Regions from separate parts of the Alteromonas sp. G4i35 genome, predicted to be linked through region 3. Evidence: predicted binding sites of a transcription regulator. Region 3 holds the regulator's gene; each other region holds the start of a gene.
What was found. The regulator sigma-54, encoded in region 3, starts transcription at its own class of promoters, with help from an activator protein. The targets are predictions, from matches to a motif close to GTTGGCACGNNNNTNGNNT.
Positions count from the first base shown of each region.

Region 1: a site for sigma-54 is predicted at 2,021-2,039, ahead of ACFI6L_RS18940 (DUF4097 family beta strand repeat-containing protein). Genes of this name have one in related genera too.
Region 2: a site for sigma-54 is predicted at 6,120-6,138, ahead of xdp1 (exosortase-dependent surface protein XDP1). Genes of this name have one in related genera too.

Region 1 is NZ_JBHNZD010000038.1:4,726-12,900, reverse strand. Features, by position in the region: gene dkgB (2,5-didehydrogluconate reductase DkgB) at 1-409, shown strand, start outside; gene ACFI6L_RS18945 (sugar O-acetyltransferase) at 633-1,196, opposite strand; gene ACFI6L_RS18940 (DUF4097 family beta strand repeat-containing protein) at 1,237-1,908, opposite strand; gene ACFI6L_RS18935 (DUF445 domain-containing protein) at 2,642-3,928, shown strand; gene tmpT (thiopurine S-methyltransferase) at 4,049-4,702, opposite strand; gene ACFI6L_RS18925 (outer membrane protein assembly factor BamE) at 4,809-5,165, opposite strand; gene recN (DNA repair protein RecN) at 5,290-6,975, opposite strand; gene dps (DNA starvation/stationary phase protection protein Dps) at 7,379-7,888, opposite strand; gene nadK (NAD(+) kinase) at 8,148-8,175, opposite strand, start outside.
Region 2 is NZ_JBHNZD010000043.1:539-8,713, reverse strand. Features, by position in the region: gene ACFI6L_RS19435 (L-lactate permease) at 1-527, shown strand, start outside; gene dld (D-lactate dehydrogenase) at 565-2,268, shown strand; gene prsT (XrtA/PEP-CTERM system TPR-repeat protein PrsT) at 2,287-5,100, opposite strand; gene xdp1 (exosortase-dependent surface protein XDP1) at 5,206-6,072, opposite strand; gene xdp1 (exosortase-dependent surface protein XDP1) at 6,255-7,190, opposite strand; gene pssA (CDP-diacylglycerol--serine O-phosphatidyltransferase) at 7,567-8,175, shown strand, end outside.
Region 3 is NZ_JBHNZD010000025.1:71,435-79,609, reverse strand. Features, by position in the region: gene ACFI6L_RS16180 (spondin domain-containing protein) at 1-571, opposite strand, end outside; gene ACFI6L_RS16175 (response regulator transcription factor) at 794-1,546, shown strand; gene mgtE (magnesium transporter) at 1,597-2,955, opposite strand; gene ACFI6L_RS16165 (HPr family phosphocarrier protein) at 3,130-3,402, opposite strand; gene rapZ (RNase adapter RapZ) at 3,402-4,247, opposite strand; gene ptsN (PTS IIA-like nitrogen regulatory protein PtsN) at 4,332-4,775, opposite strand; gene hpf (ribosome hibernation promoting factor) at 4,789-5,076, opposite strand; gene ACFI6L_RS16145 (RNA polymerase factor sigma-54) at 5,107-6,588, opposite strand; gene lptB (LPS export ABC transporter ATP-binding protein) at 6,662-7,387, opposite strand; gene lptA (lipopolysaccharide transport periplasmic protein LptA) at 7,390-7,944, opposite strand; gene lptC (LPS export ABC transporter periplasmic protein LptC) at 7,913-8,175, opposite strand, start outside.

The sequences.
Region 1 (8,175 bases), on a different contig from region 3:
CACTATTGATTTGTTAGATAAGGCCGAAAAGGTTCTTGGTAAAGGCGAGATTTACACCAACCAAATTGAAATCCATCCTTTCATGCAAAATAAGAAAGTTGTTGAAGCGTGTAAGGAAAAAGGCATAAAAGCGACTGCATATATGCCATTTGCGGTAGGAAAAGTAATGAAGGACGAAACGTTATTGCGAATAGCGCAAAACCACGATGCGACGCCAGCGCAAGTTGTTCTGGCGTGGATGGAGAAACGTCACATTTACGCAATCCCTTCATCAACCAGTAAAGTACACTTGGCAGAGAATTTAGCTTACGGTGGTGTACATTTAACTGATTCAGAGCTCGCGCTTATTGATGACCAAGATAACGGCGACCGAATTGTAAACCCAGATTTTGCTCCAGACTGGGATTAACGATTTAAAGAGCGCGTTTGTCTTTAGACTACTAACGGGATAGCGTTTAATTTTACCTAGCTCTGTGTACTAGGCTAAAGTCAGGGGCCGCCTTTGAGGTACTAATGGCGGCCATTGAAGAGTCTTTGAATTACCGGTTCAGATTAAATCGATAGATGTGACTTGGTATGGACTCGTGTAAAGGTGTTTTTTAAGGCATGTGATACCGAAAACATCACATGCTCTATTCGGCTTGCTCTATTTCTTTGATGACTTTGGCGGGGTTACCACCTATGACCACATTGTCGCCAAAAGACTTAGTTACCACCGCGCCAGAGGCCACAACCACATTGTCTCCCAACGTTACGCCAGGGTTTATGACCGCCATACCACCAATCCAGCAATTATCGCCAATAGTAATGGGCTTGGCGAACTCGATGCCGGTTGCCCTTTGTACAGGATCTAATGGGTGCGTAGCGGTGTACAAACCGACTTGAGGCGCAATCATGCAGTTATCACCTATCGTGACCTTCGCTGCATCTAAAATCACACAATTGAAGTTAGCGAAAAAATTTTCGCCTACGTGAATATTTTCGCCGTAATCACATTTGAATGAAGACTCAATGTAAAGCCTTTTTCCAGTACTACCAAACAGCGCTTTTAGTAGTCTTGTACGCTTTTTGTGGTCACTTTGACAAGTTGTGTTGAGCTCGTCTAATTGCATACGGCATTGCTTGCGCAATGCCGATAATGTTTTGTCTGACGGAAAGTATAAATCGCCAGCAAGCATCTTTTCTTGTTCAGTCATGCATTTCCAGTAGGTAAGCTTAAATGATTAAGCCAATACGTTACTGTGCACTGCCGTAGCTTACAATGACTTTTTGTTTTAGTTCATCGCTTTCAATGTCTAAGTTGACAGGGCGGTGCAAAACAATGCTGCCGTCCACAGTAACCGATGCACTAATCGATAGGGTAGGTTTGTTGTCTGATTTCTTGCCCCAAGCGCTTTCACTTTCCTTATATACGATATCGCCTAAAATGTGAGAAGAGCCAGACAAAGTAATATCGCCGTTGAGTGTTTTGATGTGTTTTTCAATGGTTGTATCGACGGCTGTTATGTCTCCATTCACTGTTTCAACGCTACCGCCAATTGCACTTTGCGTAGGAAGCGTAACATTTCCATTCACGGTCTCTACACCCTTAAGCACACTGAGGTGTGAAGATGCACTTACATCGCCATTTACAATGTCGATATTTCGGACAGACACATGGCTACCCATTTCAAGATTTCCGTTAACGATGCTGACTTCATCCGCGCCACCATGATCGCTAATTTCCACATTGCCATTAACAGAAGAAATATCGCCAGCGTGCTTCCCTTCAGCTATGTCAATATTGCCTAGAATAGAACTGAAGTCACTGCCTTCTAATGCACTAGCGTCGCCAACATGGATAACGCAGCCCGTAAGTAATGAAGCTGATAGCAGCATAGCTGCACTGGCAATAATAGACTTTTTCATATTCTTATATCCTAAAGTGTTTGGTGAGTGTGATGAATAACACGCTTATGTCACTGTGTTATATCATTTTTTTCTAAAGTTTTACTGAAATCTTTACCTGCATAGCAAGTGTTATCATATTTCGTGCCACTCATTAAAATTCAATGTAATCATGGGGTTATGCATTTTTTGTAAGAACCTGAAACATTTAAGCTAGTGAAATTCCTCACTAAATTGCCTCATCGACTAACGCATTGCGAATCTGACCAATTCACTATTCGATTATTAAAATAAAGCATGGTACAGAATTGGACAGACACTCATTTAAAAGCAAAGAAGGTGCTGTAGCTGATAAATGCAGTACAGTAGTGGACAGACACTTGCTAACAGTTGCAGAAGCGCCAGCAGTACAGGAATGGACAGTCACTTGATAGTAGAAGCGTGATTGACAAGTATATGGAGGTCAAGAGGATGCCCAAAGAGCAAAGAGGCCAAATATAATCATTTAAGTGTGTGTCCAGAGTGGACAGGTAAAAAGTGGATTATTTGAGTGTGTGTCCGGCGAGGACAGGTGGAAAGTAAATGCTGGGCTTTTTTTGAATAGGCCTGGTGTTTGCATCCTTAAAATTGAATATGGGATGCTAGCTACTTTAGGTTTTCTATAAATATGGCCTTAAAAGTACTTTTTGCTAAGGAAGTCGGTGCAGTGCAAATCGGTCTCAATGCTGGACGAATACTTTGAATGGAGTAGTAGATGCAGGACAAATACACGCAGTTAAACAAGGCGAAAAGGCTAGCTTTGGCCTGTTTAATTTTTGCTGCAAGTGTTTTTATCGGAACAATATTAATTCCAAAATTTTATTCAAGTTTGGAAGGTGCATGGTGGCTGGGGCTTATTAAAATGGCCAGCGAGGCGGCGCTTATCGGCGGCCTTGCTGATTGGTTTGCCGTAACTGCACTGTTTAAGCCAATTCCTGCTCAATACCCCATTCCGCACACCAATATCGTAGCAAGTAACAAGTCTGTTATTGCTAATAACTTGTCTTTGTTCGTTAAAGAGAAATTCTTTCATCCTGAAGCGATAGAGCGGCTTATTCGAAACAGTGACCCAGCCAAAGGCGCAGGAAGATGGTTGTCACAAGAGAGAAACGCTACCCGGTTAAGTCGCTTTCTATGTGATGCTTTTGCAGGTGTTCTGCGCGTGCTTGATGATAAACCTGTTAAAGCATTTATCACTAAAACAGCACAGAAGGGCATTAACCAACTTGATCTTAGACAGTTGATGGCGACCTCGTTGGGCGCTGTGACGAAAGAACGTCAGCACCAGGTTGTCCTTGATAGAGTGCTGGGAAAACTGGCCAAACTGCTCGCAGAGCCAGAAACCCAAATCTACATAGCAGACACTTTAGTGGTTTGGTTGAAAACCGAATACAGTCGTATTGAAAAGTTATTACCCTCTAGCTGGTTAAGCGAGCAGGGGGCGTTAATTGCGGTTAAAGCTGTTTCAAGTATCTTAGAAGATATATATGCGGATGAGCACCACCCCATCCGCCATGCGTTTGACGAGCAAGTACATGAGTTTCTTTATGAATTACAGCACAGTCCGTTAATGGAGAAAAAGGTAAACAACTTCCGCGAAAAAATCATCAACGACCCAGCGTTAAACGCATACGTTCAGCAGTCATGGGCTAAGTTTCATCAATGGTTGTTAGCGGTTCTTGAAGAGCCAAATGGTAAAGCTGAGACCAAAGTATCTGGACTTCTAAAGGACTTGGGCACTACGTTAACGCAAGATACAGAACTAGCAAAGGCGTTCAATAAGCACATTGGAGAAGCAGCAAAATATATGGCGCCTGAGCTGGCTGAATTTCTAACACGTCACATACGCGACACCATCAATAGTTGGGATGAACGTGAAATGGCACAGCAGGTGGAGCTAAACATTGGTCGCGATCTTCAAAAAGTGCGCATTAATGGCACGATTGTAGGCGGGCTTATAGGTGCGTTATTGTTTGGCGTAGAAGCGCTACTTGGCCTCTAGCCGCAATTCAAAGCAATGCCATATGGCATTGCTTGACCCTCGCTTTTTAACTCTAAGCTCGGAATAAACTGCATTTTGTTTTAAATAGTATTTGTCGGCCACAAAAAGCAAGAAAAACGCCTATTTTGCCGATAGCGCAAAGACTAAATTATCAGCGTCTACTTTGCCTTTCAAACCGCCTTCAAGCACTGAGCGTTCTAGCCTTTGAATGTTGTAATCGGCAGAGTAAAGAGAATCAACGGTCTTTTCATTAACGCTAAATGGAGGGCCAGCCATTTCGTTTTGGTCGTAATCAAAAGAAATGATAAGCTGTGGCGCACATTGAGTGATCTCAATTAAGTGTGCAGAATATTGTTCGCGAAGTGGACTAGGCAGGGCCACCAATGCCGCTCTGTCGTAAACACCCGTAACATCACCTATGTCGCTTGATGTAAGTTTGAATATATCGCCTACAAATATGGTCAAGCCGTCTTTTGCGTACACCTTACCGTTAGTGGAAGTGGAAATGGTAGGCTCGACGCCTAACTCTTCAAACAATTGTGTAATAGCAACCTCGCTTAGTTCAGCACCAACTACTTCACAACCTTGAGCCAGTAGCCAACCAATGTCACGGGTCTTACCACAAAGTGGGACAAATATGCGGCTTGATGATGAGCTAGGGCTATTGTCGCCAATCAAAAACGATGAATATTTTACGAGAAGCGCATTGCCCTCAGGCTCGTGAAATCCAATTTCATTTTTTTGCCATTTACTGTGCCAAAAACTGTGTTCCATATAGACCTCAATTGGGTAAGCGACATATTTCTAAAAACAGGCGTCTTTAAGAAGGGTATTAGAAACAAAAAAAGGTAGCGTGAAATCGCTACCTTTTTAAAATTGCTTAGTTATCAAGCGGTGTATTGAAGTCTTCAGATAACTCGAAGTCACCTTCAACCGTTGTCACTTTGTTGTCTACAAAGTTAATCACCATTTGCTTTTGAAAATCTTCACCACGCTTTTTCATACCGCGCTTCATATCGTAAACGTAGTACCAAGTGTCATCGTCGAATGAGTCTTGAACAACAGGGTTACCTAGTACATAAATAACTTGTTCTTTTGTCATTCCAACGCGCAGCTTTTCCACATCTCTTTGATCAAGGAAGTTTCCTTGAGGAACGTCGATTCGATAAATCCAGTTCGAGCAAGCGGTTGATGTTAGTGTGATACCAAGAATTACTAATAGGTGTTGCAACTTCATGCGTTAATTTGTCCAGTATTGCCTTTGTTAGTGTCAATGAACTTCGCTAAAGCGAATTTCGAGACTGTTTTATTGCAAGCGCGAAGGCATGCTACATTGACAACTAGGACCAATCAACTGCATTTTAGTTCGATGCTGCGCTTTTAAGCAGTTCTTTTGCATTCGCTAGCGCCGATTTGGTTACTTTATCACCGGCTAATAGTCTTGCAAGCTCATCGATCCTGTCTTGCTTCGTCAACGCCAACATCTGGGTTTCAGTACTTTCCCCGTCGGTAAGCTTGGTAACAAACAATTGATTATGTGCCTGTGCCGCTACTTGAGGTAGATGGGTAACACACATTACTTGCGATTGTTTACCTAATTTACGTAAAAGCCCGCCAACGATTGATGCTGTTGGGCCGCTAATGCCCGTATCGACTTCATCGAAAATCATAGTAGGGGTAGCGTGATGGCCGCTCGCGATAACCTGAATAGCCAGTCCTATACGAGAAAGTTCACCACCTGATACGACTTTTTCTAATTTGTCTGCATCTTGACCAGGGTTGGTAGACACTTTAAATTCTACGGTATCTAGACCTGTGCTCACCGGCTTCTTAAGTTCGTCGTATTGAATCTGAATATCCACTTTTGCGTGGGGCATATTCATTTGGCGAATTTGCACTTCAATATCTTCGCTTAGCTTACCAGCAGCACGTTGCCTGCTCTCAGAAAGCGCTTTGGTCGCGGTTAAATACGTTGCACGTGCTTCTTCTACTTCGCCTTCAAGCGTACCTAACAGTGTTTCCTGTTCCGATAAAGCATTGAATTCGGCGGCTAGCTCTTGGTGATGCTGATAAAGTCCTTCTGGCATCACAGTATGTTTACGGGCAAGTTCCATCGCCTTCGCATAGCGCGCCTCAACTTGCTGTAAGCGAAGTGGATCGATCTCTAAGTGATCGCAGTAGCTACGTAGCTCTCCTGCCGCTTCTTCTACTTGAATTGCTGCATCATTAAGCATTGCAATGATTGGCGTTAAACTAGCGTCGTGCGCCTCTAATTCGCCTAAACGTTCAATACTGCTTTGTATAACTGACAGTGCGTTGCCTTCATCGCTTTCATATAAATTGTATACGCTGGTCTGTGCTTGCTCTAAAAGGCTTTGCCCGTTACTCAGGCGTTTGTGCTCTATTTCTAACTCTTCAAATTCACCCTCTTCAATGGCGAATTCATCAAGTTCTTGAACCTGATAAGTTAACAGCTGAATTCTGTCTTCGCGCTGCTGTGCTTGTTCTTGAAGCGCCTTTAACGTTCGTTGCTTATCACGCCAAAGAGAGTAGGTTTCTTTAACTTGCGCTAACATGTCGTCGTGCTTAGCGTAACCATCAACTAATTCCCTTTGATGGTCTTCTTTCAGCAACTGTAGGTGAGTATTTTGACCGTGAATGGCCAACAAAAACTGGCCTAAGCCTTTTAACTGCTGAAGTGAGGCGGGAATACCGTTGATAAAAGCTTTTGAACGGCCTTCCTTTGAAATAACTCTGCGAATAAAGCAGCTATTCTCATCTTCATCTGAGGTGAGCTCATGTTCATCGAGGAAGGCTTTAGCTAATACATTGCCGTTCAAAGAAAAGTGAGCAATGATCTCCGCTTTTGCACTACCTTTTCGCACCGCATTTGCGTCGGCACGCTCGCCTAAGCACAAGCTTAAGGCATCAATAGCAATTGATTTACCTGCACCGGTTTCGCCGGTTATAGCAGTCAACCCGTTTTCCAGTTGAACTGATAATTGTTTTACAACAGCAAAATTAGAAATAGAAAGATGCGCTAACATAACCACACTCGAAAAAAGTTGAACATGATGATATATACAGTAACTGATAATATATACAGTATTTTTTCTGTGTAAAGTTAAGTCGTAAATATTTTACTTAAAAATTAAAGTGGATTGTGAAAAGTTTAAAGAAATCAATATTGTATAGAGCGTTTTAAAAAGGAGTGGTTATGAGTAACCCATTAATAATAGGCTGCGCTAGATGCGTTCGTTACAGTGGTTATACAGTAGTAAATTAGCTCAATGCTAAGTAGCTGAATAACTCAAAAGCAAGCGGTAAACAATTCCACAACGCAGTAGAGAACCTGATAGCAAAAAGGAGAGCGTAAGCTCTCCTTAAAATTCAATTTCAATTAAATAGCAGGTAGTCCGAATGACTATGTGGTTTACCAGCAATTATACATTATTGCTGTAGCTCGCCGCTGCCAGACTCTATGTGCGCGCGCACAAACCACTGGAACTGTTCTAAATCTGCAAGTTGGCCGGTGATCATATCTTCCGATACTGGGTCAATTTCACCTAAAAGCTCTAACGCTTTTCTATGGTCACCATTTACACCGTCATATACAGCATCCAGCGCCTTAAGGTGGTCAAGTACTAAACCTTTACCCAACTCATAATCATTCCAGCTGCGGCCTTCAACAATGGCTTTTGGTGTACCTTTCGGTACGCCACCTAATGTAGCAATTCGCTCTGCAATTGTGTCGGTCATTTCGCGTACCGCATCTACCTGCGGGTCCAACATTTCATGCACACCGATAAAATTTGGTCCTACTACATTCCAATGAATGTGCTTCAACGTTAACTGTAAATCTAATAGTGCAACCAATCGCTGATCCAATACCTTGATTGTTTTGGCAGCTGCATCGTTATCCATTCCAGGGGCTGTAAATTTGATATTGGTGTTACTCATGATATCTCCTATTGAATGCAAATAAGTCAGCGGGATGCGAAACATCATTTAGGCCAAAAAACAAAGACCTTGTGCTGACGACTTGTTGTAATAGGTGCAACAGGTATGCCGAAAACTTATATTTCTATAAGTCTTGGTTTTCGTTAAGGAAATTAGAGAAGATTAAAAAATCTTTATTTTTCAAGCCTGTAGCAATCAAGAAAATGCTACAGGCTTATGTAATAAATGCACATGGAATCAACTAAATGGAGCAGAGAGGTTAGTAAAGCTTACTACCCCAACCTAAC
Region 2 (8,175 bases), on a different contig from region 3:
GAGAAGTGTTGTTTAAGGCTTTCAATGATTCCAGCAAAACGTTGCTAAGTGCTGGTTTTGTATTGATGTTCACAATTCCTATGGTTAGGCTTTTTATAAATTCAGGTGTGAATGGCGCCGACATCGTCAGTATGCCGATAGCTGGCGCGCAATTGTTCGCCAATATGTTTGGCGAAGCTTTCCCATTAATTAGCCCTACTATTGGTGCATTAGGCGCATTTATCGCAGGCTCGAATACAGTATCAAATATGATGTTCAGCCAGTTTCAGTTCGAAGCAGCACTAAGCCTTCAATTGTCACCTGCACTAATTATCGCAGCGCAAGCCGTTGGGGCGGCTGCCGGAAATATGATTGCAATACACAATGTTGTAGCTGCGTCGGCAACGGTAGGATTAATGGGACAAGAGGGAGCTACTTTAAGAAAGACTATTATCCCAACTATATATTACGTTGCATTTGCAGGTATTTTAGTATGGTTTGGGGTTTATGTGTTTGACGTCGGCGGTCCATTAGTCGGCACAAACTAATTTTTAATACGCATTGCACTGTTCTAAGGAGTTATACATGCAAACAACCCCAATTATTGACGCTTTTAAACGCGTACTCGGGGAAAGCAACCTTGCCGTAGGAACGCGCCAAACTGAGCACTATCGCAAGGGATGGCGGTCAGGCGAGGGCGAAGCATTGGCTGTACTTTTTCCACATACGCTAATGCAATATTGGGAAGTGCTAAAGGTTTGCGTTGAATATAACTGCATCATTATTATGCAGGCCGCGAAAACCGGCTTGACCGAAGGCTCAACGCCAAGTGGAAGCGACTACGATAGACCAGTGGTGGTTATAAATACGTTAGCAATGGACGATATTGTTCTGGTTAACGACGGAACGCAAGTATTGAGCTTTCCAGGAGCAACACTGTTCAAACTTGAAAAGGCGCTAAAGCCACTCGGGCGTGCGCCTCACTCTGTAATTGGTTCGTCGTGTCTAGGTGCGTCTATTGTCGGTGGTGTTGCAAACAACTCAGGTGGGGCACTTGTCAAAAGGGGACCTGCCTATACTGAGTTATCGCTGTTCGCTCAGGTGGATACAAACGGAGAGCTAAAGCTTGTTAATCACCTAGGGATAGATTTAGGCGACACGCCAGAAGAAATTATCGGAAACCTTTCTTCTGGCAACTTTCCAAAATCTCTACCTGAAACCAGTATGAAAGCGTCGGCAAGTGATTATGAATACATCGTTAGAGACGTAAATGCTGATACGCCGAGCCGCTTTAATGCCGATCCAACACGGCTTTACGAAGCCAGTGGATGCGCAGGTAAAATTGCTGTTTTCGCGGTGCGCTTAGACACATTCGAAGTGCCTAATAAAGAACAAACGTTTTATATCGGTACGAATGATGCCTCTGTACTTACTCGTATTCGCAGAGACATACTGACTCAATGTAAAAACGTTCCTGAGGTGGGTGAATATCTTCATAGAGAAATGTTCGATATTGCAGATGTTTACGGAAAAGATACCATCATAAGTATTCAGCGTTTGGGAACTGACTCGCTACCTAAAATGTTTGCACTCAAAGGGCGGGTGGATGCCGTGCTCAACAAGTTACCTCTGCTTCCTCCTTACCTAAGCGATAGATTGATGCAGTTCGGTAGTAAGTTCTTTTCTGACCAAATACCCTCGAGTATAAGAACTTACCGCGACAAGTACGAGCATCATCTAATCCTTAAAATGAGCGATGGTGGCATCGAAGAGGTTAAAACACTTTTGGCCAAGCTGTTTAACGAAGAGAAGCTAGATGGTGACTTCATTACTTGTAATGAAGAAGAAGCGTCTAAGGCGTTTTTATTACGTTTTGCTGCAGCTGGCGCCGCGGTTCGCTATCAAACGTTACACCATAAGCAAGTAGGAGACATCTTAGCATTGGACATCGCATTGCGCCGCAACGATGATTTATGGGTAGAGAACCTGCCTGAGCACATCGCCAAACACGTTGAAAAGTCACTTTATTATGGACATTTTTTCTGCCATGTCTTTCATCAAGATTACATACTTAAAAAAGGCAGCGACGCCAAAAAAGTAAAAGCAGATATGTTGGCACTATTAGACAGTCGTGGGGCTAAGTATCCTGCTGAACACAATGTAGGTCATTTGTATGAAGCCGAAAGTAACTTGCAGAAATTTTACAAAGACTTAGATCCAACCAATACGTTTAACCCTGGTATTGGCAAAATGGAAAAGCACAAACGCAATTGTTCGTGCTGCCTATAGCTGCATGCGAAGAGAGCCTTATAGGCTCTCTAATAGCGTTCTTGCTTGAGGACGCTTAAAGAAAGGGCGTTCCACTTTTACTGCATATTCTAACTCTTTTTTCGCCTCTTCAATTCTATTGAGCTTGGCTAGCGTGTAGCCCAGATGATAGCGAATATTTGGGTCGTTGGCGTCTCTGGCGAACGCATCCCTCAGCATTTTAAGGCTGCCTTCATAGTCTCCTTGTAGCGCTTTGATGTGACCGTAGGTATCCAATATTTTTGCTGAGTTTGGTTGACGCTCGTAGGCCTGACGTGCATAGTTTTTTGCAGTGACTAGCGATTCCTCGATATGCATGATCGCTAGGCGATTGTAAGCCTCAGCAGGGTTGAGTAAGTTTGGTTGCTCAACAAGTTCCTTGTAAAGCGCTATCGACTCATCGAACTCTTGAATGAAGAATAAGTATTGCGCCAACAGGTTTTTTGCCAGCAGATTGTTTTCATTCTCGCTCACCAGTTTTCTTGCCGTATTCAAGAATACATCGACAAACTGATCGTTCAGTGCGTAGTTGTAAATGGCAACAAAAGCCTGTGCAAAAGTAGCGTCTACGTCTAACGCTTTTTCAAACTCTTTGATAGCTTGTTCACTGCTTCCCTTATTTGCTGCCAGTCGGCCTTTCAAGAAATAATAAACCGGATTTTGTTGTTGGTTTGCGGGAATGGTTGTTAGCAATGATTGTGCTTTGTCGTTGTTTTGCATGTCGAGCAGTAGGCTCACATAACGCAACGTGACAAACGTACTTGTATTCGCTAATTCATACGCTCGGGCCATGGCGTCTAAGGCGTTTTCATCATTATCAACTCTTCGAGCTTGATCAGCATATGCGATAAGCTTGCCGGCATCGTCATTGATAAAATTCCTCACAATACTTAGCGTTTTTTCTGCATCGGCACGTTGACCTGCTTCTAACTGAAGCGCTGCTTTTCGAAGGAGATAATCGGCGTTGTCGAACTCGTCTTTGATTAAGAGGTCTAAGTGATAGAGCGCATTTTTTGTGTCGCCTTGTTGTTGATACAAAGATGAAACGCGCTCTCTCGCTCCAGTATTTGAAGGCGTGAGCGTCAATATATCGAGATAAATTTGCTTAGCTTCTTCTAGATTTCCTGCTTTGCTTAAATTGAACGCTTTCAGCATCAGCGTTTCATTATGTTGGGGAGACAGAGCAAGTAACTCTTCTACTAGCAGGTTAGATTTATCGACATTTCCTAAACGGCTTTCCGTGGCTGCTAAATTGAATTTCGCAGGGAAAAGCGTCGGGTTTTGCGCTAGCGCTTTTTCTATGTTGATCTTGGCTTCTTCTAATCGACCCTGTCTAATCAATATACCGGCTTTAAGATTGAAAACTTCTGCTTCGTTTGGAAACAAAGCGCTTAGTAAGTCAGCGCCTTTTAATGCATTCTTAAACTGCTGAGCTTGTAAATTCATCAATGAATAAGTGAAAAGAAAGCCGGCATTATCCTTGTAGGTAGATAAGTTATTTTCAAGAATCGATAGCGCTTCATCTTGCTTACCTCTAGCAGCCATTAATTTAATCTTAAATAGCTGGAGCTTGTTTTCATTCGGGTATTTATATTCAAGATTTTGCAAAAGTCGCTCGGCTTTAAACGCTTTGTTTTGGCGAATAAATAAGTCACCTAAAAGCAGTGCTGAGTCTGGGTCTTCCATTAACGCATCCTGATGACGTTCAAGCAGGGCAAGGGCCTGCTTATCTTGTTGAGTCGCCATGTAAACTTGGCTCAACATCAATACCGCCTGTAAGTCATCAGGCTCTTGTTGCAGATAAGCGTTAAAATCTTTCGCGGCTGTCTCCATGTTGTTATTAAAGAAGTTAGTTAAACCACTTATGTAAAGCAACATGGGCTGTGAGGTAATAAGCTCAGGATCCAGTTGAGCCATGAAGTCGTTAAGTTCTTTTAGTTTTTCGTTATCGATAGCTTGCTGGTTGTCTCTGCTTTGTAACCAGCTATTAAGTAAAATGGCGAGCGGATCATTGGGTGTATCTTGGATTATCTCATCTACGAACAGTTTTGCCGTGTCGTAGTCTTTCGCTTCTAAATACAAATCAACAAGATTCCGTAATGCAATGGGATCGTCTCGATTAAAAGTCAGCGCTTTCTGTAAATGTGCGGTTGCAGCGTCTGTATCACCCTGTCGGTATGCAAGTTGCCCCTTCAATCGCCATGTTATTGCATTTTTTGGTTCTAACGACATGGCTTTATTGATAAGCGAGGTCGCTTTGGATAAATCTTCATTTTGAAGAGCAATGGAGGCTAAGCCATTTATTGCAGGTACAAAATTAGGCGTGCGTGAAACGATTGTATTGTAATCACGTAGAGCACACGACTCGTCTTGCAGTCTAATACATGCAGTTGCACGTATCATCAGCCACTCGCGCTCTGCATCACCTGACAGTTTGTTTAGATCAGAGAAGTCTACAATTTCTTGGTACCTGTTCAAAAACAACCAAGTGTTGCCGAGAGGCTCTGCCAGAAGGTTGATATCTGCACCCATTTCCAACGCTTCTACAAACTCCATTTCTGCTGCAGTTAAGTAGCCATTAATAAGCAGTATTTCGCCCATTAGGATTTTTGCAGCAAGGTTTTCAGGATCTTTTTGTAAGCTGTTTTTAAGGTGGATATAGGCTTCGTCGTATTCGTTTTGATTAAACGCGGTCAGTGCTTTTTCGTAGTCTTCTGACGTAGAAGCAAAACTGTTAAAAGCGATTAATGATGAGGCAACTGCAGAGACAATAGCGCGTTGTACAACACGCTTTTTATTATTAAAAAAATCCATATATACCTTCGAAACTTAGCCTAGCCGCTGGCTTAAAAATAGCATAAAAAAAGGTGGCCTAAGCCACCTTCTAAAGATACGTGTTTTCTATGCGTTTTTAAACAATTAAACGCGGCGCTTACGTCTATAAAGAACAAGACCTAAACCCAACCCCATCAGTGCTAGGGCGCCAGGCTCACTAACTTCTGCGGTTGGTTGAGTCATTGACACACCAATGGAAGACAGTTTTAATTGTACGCTGTTAAAGTTACTCTTAGCGTTATCGTCGAAAATGGTATTGTATGCACCTATTAACCAGTATTTTGCACTACCAGTTAGCTTCGTAAATGTTGATTCGTACAAACCGTTTGAGCCTTTTGAACCTACGCCATAGTGACCTAGTGTATTCTCAACAATAGCGCTTGTAACAGTGTTCCAAGTTGAGTTGGCTCCGCTCTCAAATGCCGCAATACTATTAAGACCCGCAACAGTAACTTCTTTACTATCATTGTCGCCGACTACCCAAGTGAAGGCTGCATTTTCAAGAGTCACTGACTCGCTAAATGACAGTAAGAACATATCAAAATCTCTGCCACCGCCGTCACCGCTATTATCAACTGCGTGACTATCACCTCCCCAAGAATAATCACTATTTTTAATTCCGTAGCCAACGTGTCTATTTGCTAAAGTACAACCATTATGACCAAGCGTACAGTTCCACCAACCTTGAATATTGCCCTGGGCAAGTTTGTCGTCGGCGTGTCCTGCAGAGTTTGACCAAGCAGTGATTCCTACATCAACTGTAACGCCGTTGATCTCGATTGAGGTATTGCTGTTTTGCGCATTGGTCGTTTGTGAGTAATTAGCGCTGCCATTAGAATTGGCGAGTGTGTATTGTGCATCATACTTTGCACTGTTGAGGCTTGAATCTGTAGCGAAAACTGATGAACTAACAGCAAGTAATAGTATTGTCAGCGATGTAGAAAACTTCATATTTTGAACTACCCAAAAAGCAAAATTAGATGATTATTTCTAATGTTATGCTTATTTCGTGCCAGTTTGTTTAAGTTTATGATTTTTAAGTTAATGTTATAATTTGAAAAGGGACGATATGAGAGAGGGTAAAAAAAACTGACAGATTTTCCAACCTGTCAGTGATCTAAAGTCTAATTTCTTCAAATGGATTTTTTGCGACGCCACATCACGAGAAGTGAACAAGCCATGAGTAAGCCAATGGTGCCAGGTTCAGAAACTTCTGTTGGCGTTGGCGTACCGGCAGACTCTGTTACAGAGAAGCCAACATTAGCAAGCTTAAAGGCATCATTACCTACATGGCCGCCAATATTTCCGAATACGGTGTTATAAGCGCCAACCAACCAATATTGAGCGGACTCAGTGAAAGTAAAGTCAGCGCGGTGATCTAAATATTCACAGTTTTCAATATCAAATGAGGCTGAAGTTAAGGCGTTAGCGACAATATCGCTCCACGTGTTAACACCTGAGGTTAGTTTCGAAGTATTACTTAGTGCTGCAACAGATACTTGGCTGTCGCTGCCACTGTAAAGCCATGAAAAACTTGCGCCCGTTAGTGTCACCGCAGAGTCGAAAGATAACAACACGAAGTCATAGTCACGTTCTACGTTAGTCATACCACTATAATAAGCGTTCGCGCTACCTTGAGAGTAATAGTTGATATTGTCAATAGCGTGGTCAGCGTCGCCACGATAGTATGCTTCATCATTGTTTGTTATGCCGTAAGCCCATTTATCTGAGATTTTTTCTAACTTGGCGCCAACGACTGTTTCGCCGGTGACTCCTTGTGTGTCCGAAAAGGCGGACATATTAATATTTAATCCGTCTATTTGAACAAAGGAATTATTCGTCTGATTGGTTTGTGTCACTTTGTCATCGACTAGATCGTAGGTGTATTCTCCCAACGGAGAGTTACATACATTGCTTTGTTCGTTGCTTTGGCTCGATGACCCACAGTGAGAATAACTTTGCTTTTTATAGTAGGTAGCGAATGCTGAATTAGCACTCAGGGTAGATAGCAAAGCTGTGGAAAGTAATAGTACAGTTTGCAAAGAAAACGTTTTTTGTAGCGTTCGCATAATTGCTTTCCTATATATGAAGCGCAAAGCACTTCAAGTACACGCCGAGTGATGTGTGCGCATATTATGCGAACACAAACTTGGTAGTACCTAATTTCAACATGGACTTGTATGATATATGAACGGTGAGCTATTTAAGGTATGTAACCGTATACCTAGTTATTAGTTGTTTGTTTGATCGTGAGCATACGCGGTCCTGAATAAATAGAAGCCAAGCGCCGGCATTGTGGTAGGAGTACGTGTAATCAATGCAAAGCTAATAACGTTTTGCAACGGCGTTATGTAAAGGAACGAGGCAGCCTTTTTACTTTGCTATGCGTTCCTGCATATCTATGAAATAATTAGAGCAATTGTATATGTAGAAGTATGAGGACATATGTCTGATCAAAAACGTAAAGGGATATACTTACTTCCCAACTTATTAACAACAGCAGGGTTGTTTTCGGGTTTCTTTGCTGTGGTTTCGTCAATGAACGGCAGGTTCGAAGCCGCGGCAGTGGCTATCTTTGTTGCTATGATTTTTGATGGCTTAGATGGGCGTGTGGCAAGAATGACGAACACGCAAAGCGACTTTGGTGCTGAGTATGACTCAATGGCAGATATGGTTTCATTTGGAATGGCACCTGCACTTGTTGCTTATAATTGGGGGTTAACTGAGCTGGGCAAGTTAGGCTGGTTAGCGGCTTTTATATATGTAGCGGGTGCAGCTCTTCGTTTAGCTCGCTTCAATACGCAAGTTGGTATTGCCGATAAGCGTTTCTTCCAAGGTCTCGCAAGTCCGGCGGCTGCGGCTGTTGTCTCTGGTCTTGTATGGGTTGGAGTTGAGTATGATGCTGTTGGTACCGACTATGGTTTAATAGTTGCTGCAGTAACTGGCTTGGCAGGTTTGCTGATGGTGAGTAACTTTAAATACAATTCTTTCAAAGAAGTTAATTGGCACGGTAAGGTTCCATTTGTAGGCCTTCTTTTAGTTCTTCTGATATTC
Region 3 (8,175 bases):
CATATCCACCCAGCGCATTTCCGGTCCCAGCTTCAACAACATCTGTACGGGCACTATTTAGTTCATCGTTAAGCTCAGTACCGGCATCGTATGCATTAAGGTAATAAGTGTAGGTACCCGGCTCGGTTGGAATTTCAATACTGTCCATACCAACAAAAGCGTCGTTAGTAGGTATTAGCATGGAAAGTAGCGAAAGATATGGCTTGTCCATAGTATCGAAGGGGTAGCTTAACGTAGCTTTCGGCGCGAGAAGTCCGCCAAAACGGTGCCACGTATTTGAACCATTGTCGGTATCAACAGGGCCGAGTAACGCTTCAAAGTTTGCGCCGCTTGAATCAGCATTTTGTTCGTCGTCAATAACACCAGCTTCAGCTAACCACGCTAAAGCTGACGACGCAGGTTGCCCAACTTCAAAGGCATCGACGGTGTCATCGTGAGCTATGACTAAGCGCGGCGTAAAACTCTGCGCCTGAGTCAGGTTGGTAATTTCAATGTCTAAAGTGACAGCTTGGCTTACTGATACTGCTGCTAGCGACAAAAGCGTTGCGCTAGCAAGTTTAGTGAATTTCATTTTATTGTCCTTATTTATGGCTTAAATCGCATAAAAATTTAGGGCAGTAAAATGTCCAATTCATCACAGAACTTTCACAAAACGCACACAGATTCGTCTCAATAAAAAACAGTGCTGTTATAAATTCTGAATTTATATTTTTTATAAAAAAATTGTAATCACTGTGAAAGAAAACCACCAACGCACTGGTCTTGTTTTTTATTGGCGAATTAGGAGCGAGATATGATCCTTATCATCTACAGTGGAAATAAGTTTCAACAGAACATATCGCAATGCTTAAGTAAGCATAGCTTTCTTTACGACGCAGTCTCTAATTTTCAATCCGCAGAGTCGTTGCTTAAGACGCAGCATTATTCGCTCGTTATTGTTGAGTCGCATGGAAATATTATCTGCCTTAATCGTATAAAAGGCCTTGTTGATACGAACCCAGAAAGTTGGGTGATGGCAGTGGAAAGTGACGCGATGACAGACGATGTGGCCGACGAAGAGGTAGATGAAGCAAACTACTATGAAGTAGGCGTAGATGATTATCTATCAGGGCCATTTGATGCACGCATGTTTATTGCCCGTATTCGCTCCCATATGCGCAGAAGTATGCCTAGCCAAGAACATTTAAGGCCATCTCAAGGTAGTGAAGAGCGCATCGAAATAGGACCCCTTAAAATCGACCAGCGATTTCATAGCGTAACCTTAAATGGCCAAGTGCTAACGTTAACGGCTAGGGAGTTTGCGCTACTGGATTATTTTTGTCGTCATCCAAACCAAGTTTTTTCTCGCAATCAATTGCTCAGCGAGGTGTGGGGCTATAACCACGAAGGCTACGAGCACACGGTGAATACCCATATAAATCGGTTACGCACTAAGCTTGATAAAATCAACAGTATTGAAAATGGCGGACAGCTAGTAGAAACCGTTTGGGGTGTGGGTTACAAGCTGAACGTCAATGGATATATAGCGAAAGCGCTTATTGCATGAGTATTTTTTAGCTCACCATGCCCTATCAGGCATGAGAGTTCAAAATTAACTTAAATTAGAAACAGCGTCGCAGTACCTAAGAAAGCAAAAATACCCACTACATCGGTTATCGTAGTTAAGATAACACTGCCAGCTAGGGCAGGGTCTATCTTAAGACGCTTCATGATCATAGGTAAGGTTGCACCCGCTAAAGCAGCTGCAATCATGTTTACCATCATGGCAAAGGCAATAATTACGCCCAGCATGTAATCTTGTTTCCATAACGCGATGACAGAGGCAATAAGCACAGCCCAGATGGCACCGTTTAAAAAGCCGATGGATATTTCTTTACTGATAAGCCATCGTGAGTTACTTGCGTTAACATGGCCTAGTGCCATACCTCGAATAACTAGTGTTAGCGTCTGATTACCCGCTACACCGCCCATACTAGGGACAATGGTATTTAAAATAGCTAACACAGCCAGTTGGCTCAGCGTCGCTTCAAATAGATCACTCACCATCGCAGCCATTAGCGCCGTCACTAAGTTTACCGCCAGCCACACCGAGCGTCGTTTGGTACTTTGCATAACGGGTGCAAAGGTATCTTCGTCATCATCAAGACCCGCCATACTCATCATCGAGTGTTCCGCGTCTTCACGAATAATATCAACCACGTCATCAATGGTAATTCGGCCCACTAAGCGATGGTTTTCATCTACAACAGGTGCTGAAAGCCAATTGTATCGCTCGAACAGGCTTGCCACTTCGTCGTCTGGCATATTCACAGGAATCGCTTCAGATTCCTCGTCCATAACGTCAGACACTTTATCGTCGGTATCTGCGGTGAGTAAACGGGTAACCGGAACAATACCAACAAGGTTGTCAGTTCGGTTTACCACGTAAAACGTATCCGTATTCTCAGGTAGCTCACCTTTTAAGCGGATATAGCGCAGAACCACGTCAATGGTCACATCTGGACGTAATGTGATGGTGTCGGTGTTCATGATGAAACCAGCGGTTTCCTCACCGTAAGACAGCGCTTGCTCTGCGCGCACGCGATCTTGTGCATCCATCGAATCTAGAATATCGGCCAATACTGGCTCGGGAAGGCTGCTTAGCGTCTCTGCTAAGTCATCGGTATCCATCTCTTCAAGTGCGTCAACCACATTAGCGGGAAGCATTTTTGTAATGATACCGTTTCGAACATCGTCAGACAGTTCTTCTAAAATGTCGCCGTGAAAGTCACCATCAATGAGCTCCCATAATTCGTCACGGGTTCTGCTAGGGCTAGATTCAAGAATGTGGGCGACGTCTGAAGGCGGTAATTCAAGCAGAAGCTTACGTACAGATACGAATTGACCGTTGGTCAACGCAGCGTTGAGTGCGCGTAACTGAGTTTGTACGTATTTAGAAACAAGCGCTTCTGCCATAAGGCGTTATTCCTACAAGCTAAAAGATGAACAATGCAGGCCATAGAGCCTAAGTGGGCGTAGAATATCGCAATTATGATGAGTCTGTCATGATAATTGCGTAGGTTTTGCGCAGGATTTTAAGATAACTGCGCTAAGTGTCGATTAATTGGTCAATGGATTGGGCAAGTAATACTATTCGTCTTCGTTAAATCTGCCCTCAATAAGCTCTTCAATAGCTGCAAGTGCATCAACAGCATCACTGCCGTCCACAATCACGTCTACCTGTTCACCTTGATGGCTTTCAAGCATCATTAATCCCAATACACTGCTTGCGTCTGCTTCTTTATCGCCTTTTTTTAAGATGATTTTAGCGTCGAATTGATTAGCCAGTTTAACCAGTTGGGTCGCCGCTCTTGCATGCAACCCTAACTTATTGACGATAGTTAGCGTTTTTTGAATAGTCATTACTGATTCAGCTCTCTATGGCGAATTTGAACATCAGGGTGTATTTCACTGAAGGTTTTCGACAGGGTCTGTGCGATATAAACCGAACGGTGTTGCCCGCCAGTACAGCCAATGGCTACGGTTACGTAACTTCTGTTATTGCGCTCTAAATGAGGCAGCCATGTCGTTATTAAATTCTGAATTTGCCAAATGAACTTGGTCACTACAGGCTGCGACCCCAAAAATACTTCTACTGGTGCGTCTAATCCGGTCAGATGTTTAAGGTCGGGCTCCCAGTGGGGGTTAGGTAAAAAGCGGGCATCAAAAACGTAATCCGCATCTTTAGGAATGCCGTGCTTAAAGCCAAACGACTCAAACACAAGCACAAGGCGTGAGCTTTTCTTACCCAGGATACGCTCTCGAATTAACTCTGCCAGTTGGTGAATGGTAAGCTTATCTGTATCTAGATATAAATCTGCGCGCTCAGCAATAGGAGCAAGTAGCGCAGACTCGGCTTTAATGGCTTCTGAAAGCGACTTATTGAGCTTGGCAAGAGGGTGAAGACGACGTGTTTCGCTAAAACGCTTAACCAGTACATCATCGCTCGCGTCAATGTAAACAATGGTCATCGACCACGAAGAAGGCAGGTAGTCTAGAATTTCTACCAAATCGTCAGGATTTTTGGGTAAGTTTCTCACATCGATACTTACCGCAACCTGATCGTACTCGTCAACAACTGTATGGGTTAAAGTGGGAAGTAAGTTTACCGGTATATTATCAACACAGTAATAACCTAAATCTTCCAATGCGCGAAGTGCGACAGACTTACCAGACCCTGAACGACCACTGATTATTATCAGCTTCACCTACTTTCTCCCTAATACTCTGGTTTTATCACATACGCGTTGTTGAATTAGGCGCCCACTAAACGGTTAATAGGCGCTTAATGTTTAACTTAATGCAGATAGAATATCGTCGCTTGTCGTTGCGCGACGTATTGCTTTAATCGTTTCTTTGTCGCTTAGTTTACCAGCCACGGTGGCCAGCGTTTGAAGGTGTCCTTCGGTCTGTTCCTCGGGAACGAGTAGCGCAAAAAAGATGTCTACGGGTTTCTCGTCAAGGGCGTCGAAGTCGATTGCTGGCGTGCTGGTTACAACAATGGCGATCACTTTTTCAAGGCCCGGCAGGCGCCCGTGGGGCAGGGCGATACCATTGCCAATGCCTGTACTACCCATACGCTCTCGAGCCATCAAACTGTTGAGTACCGTTGCCTGATCAATGTTCTCGTTTTGCTTGGCAGCGATATCAGCGATGATCTCAAGAATTCGCTTTTTACTATTACACTGAACCGCACACTCGGTGCGGTCCAGACTTACGATGGCTTGTATATCCATGCTTAATTAACTACTAATGTTTTTTCAGTTTTTCCTTATGCTTGATTACCTGCCGGTCGAGTTTATCAACCATGCTGTCAATCGCCGCATACATGTCGGTATTTTCTGAGGATGCGAATACTTCAGCGCCACTTAAATGAACGGTCGCTTCGGCTTTTTGATTTAATTTTTCAACGTTCAGGATGACATGCACATTAGAAATGTGATCAAAGTGACGTTCAAGTTTGCTGAACTTCGTATCGACATAATTACGCAAAGAGTCGGTGATTTCGACATGATGACCAGTAAGGTTGATTTGCATATTTCGTCTTCCTTATATTATTAAGCCCGATTAAATAAGGCTTTTGCGTTGGTTCGACGGCGGGATCGACAACGATTCCCGGTACTTTGCTATTGTTCGCCGGGCAACTTTAATGCCTTGTTCGGCCAACAATGAAGCAATCTTGCTATCACTTAGCGGCTTGCTAGGCTTTTCAGCGGCCACTAATTTCTTGATCAATGCACGAATCGCTGTAGATGAACATTCACCACCAGACTCTGTTGCAACGTGGCTTGAGAAGAAATACTTCAATTCGAAGATTCCACGTGGCGTATGCATGTACTTTTGCGTTGTCACTCGCGAAATAGTGGATTCGTGCATATCTACCATTTCTGCGACATCATTTAGCACCATTGGTTTCATCATTTCCGGGCCGTGCTCAAAAAAGCCCATTTGCTGCTGCACAATGCAGTTTGCAACCTTCATTAAGGTTTCGTTACGAGATTCAAGGCTCTTTATGAACCACTTAGCCTCTTGCATGTGTGAGCGGATGAATTGTGAATCGCTACTATTCTTGGCACGGCGACTCATTGCAGCGTATTGTTGATTTACGCTTAATTTAGGCAGACTGTCGGGGTTCAGCTCAACCACCCAACGGCCATTTTTCTTAGTTACTGAGACATCAGGAATAACGTACTCAGGCTCTTTAGTAACTAAAGCACTACCTGGGCGAGGATTCAAGGTTTGCAGTAAACGCATTGCCTCGCGTAGCTGATCTTCTTTCAATCGGCTTTTACGCATAAGCGTACGATAGTCTTTGCTGCTCAGTAAGTCAGAGTACTCTTCAATTAGTTGCTTTGCTTCAGCAAGCCACGGTGTGTCTTCTGAAAATTGGCGCAATTGCACCATCAAACATTCTTGTGGAGAGCGTGAGCCAGAACCAATAGGGTCGAACATCTGAATGCGCTTTAGCACACATTCTATTTCGTCCATTTCAATCGGCTCTTCCATATCATCATCGTTAACCGCTTCTAAAATATCATCAAGGGTAACGGTTAAATAACCTGACTCGTCAATAGAGTCGATGATTGCTGTAGCGATTGCGCGATCGGTATCCGAGAAATGGGTAAGGCGCATTTGCCAAAGAAGGTGCTCTTGAATATCTTCAGTAGTCTCACCTTGGAAGATTTGCTCGTCGTCATTGGATGGACCCGGAGCAGGCGAAGATGAAGCAGAATAGTATTCGTCCCATGTGCTGTCGATTGGCAGCTCATCGGGAAGATCGTTTTTCTCAAGTGCATCGCCGGCTTCTAACGTGTCACTAGATGCAGAAGCAGTGGCCTCAGAACCGCTGTCATCGTTGTCGATATTGTTCTTTTCTAGTTGCGGCTCGTCGTTACCTTCTTCAACTTCTAATAGCGGATTAGAATCGAGCGCTTCTTGGATCTCTTGTTGAAGATCAAGTGTAGAAAGCTGCAGCAGTTTAATGGCCTGCTGAAGCTGTGGTGTCATGGTAAGTTGTTGGCTAAATTTTAGCTGTAAAGATGGTTTCATCTACGTCTTATTTAAATGCTCTAAATTGAATATACCAGAGCGAAACTGAAAAATGACAATTCGGTTACATTAACTATAGCCTGAATTGTTCGCCTAGGTATACATCCCTTACTTTTTGATTACTTAAAACCTGTTCCGCCGTTCCTTGCGCAATAAGCTCGCCATGACTCACAATGTACGCCTTTTCACAAACATCCAATGTCTCTCGTACGTTATGGTCCGTGATAAGGATTCCAATACCCCTATCGCGAAGATGTTGTATTATCTTCTTTATATCATTAACTGATATTGGATCAACACCAGCAAATGGTTCGTCTAACAAAATAAATTGCGGTTTTGCTGCCAGAGCGCGGGCAATCTCAACGCGACGGCGTTCGCCCCCTGACAAACTCATCCCCGTACTATTACGTATATGGTTAATATTAAATTCATCAAGTAGCGCATCTGCTTCTTCTTCTTGCTGTTGTGAATTTAAATCTTTACGGGTTTGCAAAATGGCCATGATATTTTCATGCACTGTGAGCTTTCTGAAAATAGAGGCTTCCTGCGGTAGGTAGCCAATTCCGCGGCGTGCGCGCTCGTGCATGGGCTGATGAGTTAGCTCATTGTCGTCGATTTCAATTTTGCCTTTATCCAGATTCACTAAACCAACAATCATGTAGAATGTGGTGGTCTTACCAGCGCCATTTGGGCCAAGAAGACCAACAATTTGACCCGTTGAGACAGACAGACTTACATCTCGAACAACCTGTCTTGACTTGTAAGCCTTAGCAAGATTTTTAGCGCTCAAAGTTGCCATTGCTATTCATTGCCCTCGTTGTCTTTTTTGTCTTTCTTAGACGAAGTTTTGCGAATGGTCTCAGGTGTGAATACTGTGGTCACTCGACCCTCACCATCTTTACCTGCGCCGCCAGTCGCTAGCAATTGCTCGGTAATCATATCGAACGTGATGTTGTCACCCTGTACTTTACTGGTGTCTTGTTTCAACTCTGCGTTTCCGGCAAGAGAAATCGTTCGGTTCACCACTTCATAGCGTATTTCATTAGCTTTTGCCGAAACTGGCGTGCCGTCTTCCAATTGCTGGGAATAGCTTGCAGGCTTTCCTCTAGCAATAAATATTTCACGACCACCACCGTCAGTGGCAATTACTTCCACTTCGTCAGCTTCAATAACCAAAGAGCCTTGAGTTATGAGTACGTCGTCTTTGTACAACGCGGTTTTATTTTTACCGTCGATAAACTGGGTGTTCGAGCCTATTTTTATGGGCTGCGAAAAATCATCTTCACTGGCGTGTACCGCACCGCTAGCGATGGCAAGCAATAAACTAGTTGCTAGGGGAATAAGTGGTTTGTACATGATCTAAAAGCTCGTATTCTTGTGTGCGTAAATTCGCGTTAAACCCATTACTTAAAATGACATATTGGGTGCCCAGTATTTCAACGGGTTGGTCAGATGTCATTTGCTTGGTTTCTAAATTAATTTGAATGTACTCGGTCGATATACTTCTGACAAAGTCATCGCCAGTTTGGTTCTCAATATTAACTTGGTTTTCCAGCTGGATTAGCTCGTTATTGTATAGTGTACCTT